Regions from separate parts of the Pediococcus sp. EKM201D genome, predicted to be linked through region 2. Evidence: predicted binding sites of a transcription regulator. Region 2 holds the regulator's gene; the other holds the start of a gene.

Region 1 (3,427 bases), on a different contig from region 2:
GTAGTTGGACAAAAGATTGAATCAGAGATTATCAAGTTGGCGAACCAAGAGCTACGTGAAGACGGTTGGGTGTTTTTGCCAACTGATGTACATGTAGAAGGCGATCCATATCATCCAGAAACTAAGTTATTTCCTGCACACAATCTCAAAGGAACATGGGGACGTGATTTTTACGGGCAGTTGCAGGATTGGTACGATTTAAATAAAGCTAATCAACGAGTTAAAATCCTTGATAAAACTCGTTATAGTGCTTTTACTGGAACGGACCTAGATATGCAACTAAGAGCTCGTAAAATTGATACAGTACGGCTAGTGGGGGTATGTACGGATATTTGTATCCTTCATACTGCCGTTGATGCATATAATTTAGGCTATCGAATTATTATTAATGAAAAAGGTGTGGCAACCTTTACAGAACATGGTCAAGAATGGGCACTAGAACATTTTAAGAATGCACTAGGTGCTCAGGTTGAATAGGATTAATATAAATGGGAACCGCTGAGAAAATTATTTTTTCAGGGGTTCCTTTTTATGTGGTAGTCAAAAATCAGCCTAATTTATGATAGAATGAAGTATTAAGTCGAATTAAAGCGGAGTTAATAATGAACTTTACGTTAAAAATAATTAGTAGTATTTTTTCAATCCCACCTAACTAGTCTGGGAATTGAAAAATCAAAAATTATAGAAATTATTAAATAAAAGGGGATTTTAAATATGGTAGAAGCAATTAATTTAAAAGCAGGCATGACGTTCATTAAGGATGGTAAATTGATTAAGGTTGTAGAAACTAACCATCATAAACCTGGTAAAGGTAACACAGTAATGCAAATGAAGTTATATGATGTACGAGCAGGTTCAACTGTTCAAACAACTATGCGTCCAACTGAAAAAGTTGAACAAGCTATTCTTGATACTAAAGAAGCTCAATATCTTTATCGTCAAGATGATATGGCTGTTTTCATGGATACTGAAACATACGAACAATATGAATTACCAGTATCAAGTATTGAAAGTGAATTAAAATATCTTTTGGAAAATACAATGGTTAAAATTAGTTTTTATGGTAATGAAGTAATTGGGGTTGATTTACCAACAACGGTTGAATTAAAAGTTGTTGAAACCGCACCATCAATTAAAGGAGCTACAGTTACTGGTTCAGGTAAACCAGCTACAATGGAAACTGGATTAGTAGTTAATGTTCCAGACTTTATCCAAGAAGGCGAAGTTCTAGTAATTAATACTGAAAAAGGAACTTACACAAAACGCGCGTAATTGTCTAAAAGGATTGATAGTAGGAATACTATTAATCCTTTTTTTATCGGCTTTTTTGATAGATGAATGATTCTCTTGGAGCCTAACTGTAAAAAGGAATAATAGATATTTTACCCGATTTAGAAATAAGCATCGCATATCATCAGCGGGTATGTTAGGATAAATTTGTAGTTAGCAAAAACTACGTTTAAGGGCAGTTATAAAATGATTTTACAATCAAGAAAACGAGCACTAAGTGGCGAAGCTAGAATATAAAATACTTATTGACCCCCAAAATCAATGAGTCTAACTCAAAAGCTAGCAATAGCTCAATAATATTACATTGTCCCAAAACTTAATATATTCTACTATCTTTTAATCGGGATAGTCGCCCCCTCGTTAATAAGAAACGTTTCTATTTTTAAGAAGCGTTTTTTATTTTTTTCTTGTCAAAAAGAACATATGTTCGTATAATTGAGAGCGGAGGCAGATTTAATGAATTATGATAAAGAACCCAAGGGTGTTTTTTTAATGATTGATAATAAATCTTTTTATGCCAGCGTTGAAGCAGTTATGCGCGGGCTAAATCCATTAAAAGTTGTTATGGTAGTAATTTCTGAGCAGGAAAATACCAATGGTGGACTAATTTTAGCCACATCACCGATGGCCAAAAAACTTTTTGGATTGAAAGCTAACGTCTCGCGACAAAGGGATTTACCGTGTGATCCAAGAATTATAATGGTCCCACCACGAATGAATCTATATATTAAGCGTAATCTTCAAATTAACGAAATATTTAAACAGTATGTGGCAGAAGAAGATTTATATCCATATTCCATTGATGAATCAATTTTAGATATTACTAAAACCTGGAAACTTTTTGGAGAAACTCCTGAAGAAGTTGCTAAAAAAATTCAACATAAAGTACGTAGGCAGTTAGGCTTATACACAACAATCGGTGTCGGTGAAAATCCATTGCAAGCTAAACTAGCATTGGATAATTTCGCTAAAAAATCCAATGATTTGATTGGCACAATTACATACAATACAGTAGCCCAAAAAGTATGGATGATTCCTAAGTTGACAGATGTGTGGGGAATTAGAAGACGGACGACCGAGCGTTTGCAAAAACTGGGTATTAACAATATGAATGAGTTAGCACATAGTAATCCATATTTTTTAAAACAAGAGTTTGGAATAATTGGAACTCAATTGTTTGCAACAGCGTGGGGCATTGATCGAACGATTCTAAGTGAAAGGGTAAAACCTAAAGAAAATAGTGTGGGTAATTCCCAAGTGTTACCTAGAAATTATCAGCAGCAATGTGAAATTGAAACTGTAATTAAAGAGATTAGTGAGCAGGTAGCTGCACGGTTACGACATCGGTGTCAACAATGTGGTGAGCTAACGTTAAGTATTGGATTTAGTTACCAGTCTACGATAAATAGTGGGTTTAGCCAGTCATTGAAGGTTATTCCGACTAATAGTAATGTAGAAATTTTTAAATATGCTAAGGAAATTTTCCAAAAGTACTGGAAAGGGCAACCTGTTCGTAATATAGCTATCTTTACTGCTAAATTGAGCTATCAGATTGGTGAACAATTGAATCTATTCGAACCGTTTCCGAGGATTTCCAAACATCAAACTGATCAACTGGTTGACCAGATTAGAGCTGAATATGGCTTTACCGCTTTAGTTTACGCACGTAGCTTAACTAAAGGTGGTACTGCAATCCAGCGGGCCAGCCTAGTAGGTGGACATAATGGGGGGAATGCTTATGAATAAGCAACAAGAATTAACTTTAATTAACCAGCGAATTGAAACACTGTTTAATGTTTCAAAATTTAACACTCAATTTTGGATTGTAATTGTTAATGATATCTATGATCATTCTTATAATATTTTTTTTAGTGAACAACGACGAGGGCAAAGGGAACGTTCTATTCCAATTCATACGCTTGAAAAATATACATTGATAGATCTAGAAGAGATTGTACGCGGGCTTCAGCAACGCTGGAAGTTTACTATAAAATTTATTCAATTTGAAAATCAACTTTGGCCTACTAGTCAAAAAGTTATTCAAAAAAAGAGGCGTAGAGATGAATAATAAAAATAATCAATATGATCCTCAAGTAGTTCAAAACTTTTTTGATAATGTGTATATTGATCGAGGAAT
Region 2 (3,427 bases):
TAACTCATCAGCGAGTGGTGTTGAGCTAAAGCAAGCTTGTTTTGGTTTAACTGCCGGAATTCAAATGGCAATGGGACATATTGCTTTACACCCGGAAAGTCGAGTTTTACTAGTAGGATCGGATATTGCTCGCTATGGAATTGGTACATTAGGAGAAAAAACTCAAGGTGGAGGAGCAGTCGCGATAATTATGAGCGCTAATCCTCATCTCCTTGAAATTGGAACGCAAAGTGCCCATTTAACTAAGGATATTATGGATTTTTGGCGTCCATTAAATCGTAGTGAAGCGTTAGTTGATGGTAAGTATTCATCAGCCGAATTTATTAATTTCTTCAAAGAAACTTTCGAAAATTACCTCGAAAAAACGGGCGAAGAGATTGATAAATTTACCGCTCTTATTTTTCATTTACCTTACACTAAGATGGGGCTTAAAGCTTTAAGAAGCGTAATTGAAGACCTAGATAATGATGATTTAAAAGAAAGTTTATTAGAACATTTTGAGGAGAGTCGTTATTTGAATCGTGAGGTAGGAAATTTATATACAGGTTCATTGTATCTGAGTCTGTTGTCATTATTACATGCCCGCAATTTAAAAGCAGGCGACCAAATTGGCTTGTTTAGTTATGGTTCTGGTGCAGAAGGTGAGTTTTATTCTGCTAAAGTCGTTGAAGGATATGAAAAGTATGTTACAGATGAAGAAATTGCATTTTTGGATCAAAGAACTTCGGTCTCAGTGGCTGAATATGAACAAATCTATCGTAGTTTTATGAGACCTCAAACAGCGGACTACAGAACTGAATTTGAAAACGATCCTGCACCATTTGTTTTGAAGGGACAACAACAACAACAACGGATTTATGAAAAAGTAAATTAAAAAAATGGCAACTTGGGTTTAAACCTAAGTTGCCATTTTTTATGAGAAGATGCTGTAAACAATTTTACCGTCTTTCGCGATAATCATCGCTTTATTTTTGTCAGGTTGATTTAATTGAACGGCATATCCCTTACCAAGTTCTTTTTTGAGGGATTTTGAAACCTCAACAAATTTATCTTGGATATCTTTAAAATTACTATTACTCATTTGGTCAGGATTTTCGATCAACTGATTGAAAACTTTTTTAGTGTCTTTATCGGTTGCTGAAACACTAAATGTTTTGGCAGATGGATCATATGTAACAGTACCAAACGATTTAAAAGATTTAGTAAGACTAGCCTGGACTTGTTGCACCTGTTGGGCCTTAGATGAAGAGGCAACACTTTCGCTTTTAATCATTTCCAACTTATCGTCCTTCAAGCTCGATTTTTTACTAGCAATTAAAGTTGAGTTGGTCTTAGAGCCAGAACTTTTATGTGAAGTTTCCATCACATTTCTTGCTGAGAAAATAACAACAGCAAGGGGGATAATCACTAAAAGTGAGCTTAAAAAAATGGAGCCTCGGTTCCTAATTGATGAATAAAATTGAAAAAATCCAAGTAATAATGTAATTGATGCTAAAACTAAAACGTAAAGCATAGTAACCCTCCAAAATGATTTATCGCATTAACAATAGTATGCTTTGAAAAACATAATAAATCAATAGGAAAGTCACATCTAGTAGATGTTATCTCTAAATAAACCAACAACTTTACCGAGGATAGTCACGTTGTCCAAAATAATTGGGGCCATCGTATCATTTTCTGGTTGAAGTCGAATGTGATCGGATTCTCGATAGAATCGTTTGCAAGTTGCTTCATTTTCATCAGTCATAGCAATTACAATGGTGCCATTGTCGGCTGTAGATTGTTTTCTAACAATAACTTGATCACCAGATAAAATACCGGCATTAATCATACTTTCTCCTCGGATGGTAAGCATGAACAAATTACTACTATCATTTTCGTACTCTGGAGGAACAGGGAAGAAATCTGTAGCTTCTTCAACAGCCAAAATTGGTTCACCGGCAGTAACTACTCCCAGTAAGGGAATAGTAGGATTTTTATCTTGTACTCCTAAAGCGTCTAAACCTAATTTTGTTACCTCTAAAGCTCGGGGCTTAGTAGGATCCTTTTCTAAAAAGCCGTTTTTTTGTAAACGATCAATGTGTCCATGAACAGTGGAAGTAGATGATAGTCCAATGGCACTACCAATTTCACGCACTGTAGGTGGATATCCTTGAGCGTTAACTGTTTTATAAATATATTCCAGAACGCTGAGTTGCTTAGTGCTGATATTTTTTGCCATTTTTTCACCTCATAAATATTTGTTGTTATTTTATCATAAAAAATCCTAATACTCAAACAAATGTTCGCCTTAAAAATTGAAATTAAAAGCTTTCCATAGTATGATTAAGCTACTAATAACGGAGGGATTTATTATGGCCGATCAAGAAATGCAAAAATTAATTAAGAGAATCAATGAACTTGCTAAAAAAGCAAAAGAAGAAGGACTTAGTGACTTAGAGATTATCGAGCGAAAAGATCTGCGTCAAAAATATTTGAAGAAGTTCCGAGAGAGTTTCAGAAGTCAAGTTGAAATGATGCAAATTTTTGATAAAGAAGGCAAAGAAGTCACACCTGAAAAGGTAAAAGAAGTTCAACGAAAAAAGGGCTTACGTGACGATTAGAACGGGGCTTTTGTTTTTAGCCGTTTTTGTGTAAAATGAATAGGTAAGTCGTTGGTAAGGAGGATTGTAAATGTCAACTGGAATTTGGATTATGATTGTAATCATCGCATTGCTTGTTGGTGCAGTTGGTGGTTTCTTCTTTGCTCGTCGTTACATGGAGAATTATTTGAAGAATAACCCCCCAATTAACGAGGATATGCTTAGAACAATGATGCTTCAGATGGGTCAAAAGCCATCACAAAAGAAGCTCCATCAAATGATGACTGCGATGCAAAATCAATCTAAGAAATAAAAAAACGTCCATTATTTGGACGCTTTTTTTGTTTCTTTATTCGAAATGTCAATGTATTTAAACGTAGGATCAACTTCATTATCAAGTTTAACAAAAGCATTGTTTAATTCTTCTTCTAGCATTGCTAAGTTTTCGTCATTCATTTTCGTTTTACGATCAATAGTAATCGGTTCACCAAAGTTGATATGAATCTTTTGACGAGTAAATAGTCCTTTAAAGGTTAATGGTCCTTGATAAATAGCTGGTACAATGGGGACGTTAGCTAATTTGGCAATTACGAAAGCACCATTTTTAAGCTCTTGGGAATGTCGAGTTCCTGAAGGAAAAATAATGGTTGATAATTCTCCCTTTTTTAAAATCTTAACCGGGGTTTTAATGGCTGAAGGACCCGGATTTTGACGATCAACAGGAAAAGCATTTAATTTAGTAATTAACCAGCTTAAAAACCGATTTTGAAAGAGTTCCTTTTTAGCCATAAAAGAAAATCTTTGCGGATAAGCAGCTAGGGCATATAGCACTGGGTCAAACCACG

What was found. Region 2 encodes LexA, which represses DNA repair genes until DNA is damaged. Its sites were predicted from a motif close to CNAACANNTGTTNG; they were not measured.
Region 1: the regulator LexA is predicted to act here: its motif matches at 1,707-1,720, upstream of HFC68_RS05035 (Y-family DNA polymerase).

What each region holds. Positions count from the first base shown of each region.
Region 1 covers NZ_JAALFK010000003.1:12,305-15,731, reverse strand. The annotation lists gene HFC68_RS05045 (cysteine hydrolase family protein) at 1-477, shown strand, start outside; gene efp (elongation factor P) at 715-1,272, shown strand; gene HFC68_RS05035 (Y-family DNA polymerase) at 1,747-3,036, shown strand; gene HFC68_RS05030 (hypothetical protein) at 3,029-3,358, shown strand; gene HFC68_RS05025 (hypothetical protein) at 3,351-3,427, shown strand, end outside.
Region 2 covers NZ_JAALFK010000001.1:296,886-300,312, reverse strand. The annotation lists gene HFC68_RS01460 (hydroxymethylglutaryl-CoA synthase) at 1-874, shown strand, start outside; gene HFC68_RS01455 (hypothetical protein) at 914-1,513, opposite strand; gene lexA (transcriptional repressor LexA) at 1,592-2,221, opposite strand; gene HFC68_RS01445 (DUF896 domain-containing protein) at 2,355-2,603, shown strand; gene HFC68_RS01440 (YneF family protein) at 2,674-2,895, shown strand; gene HFC68_RS01435 (1-acyl-sn-glycerol-3-phosphate acyltransferase) at 2,907-3,427, opposite strand, start outside.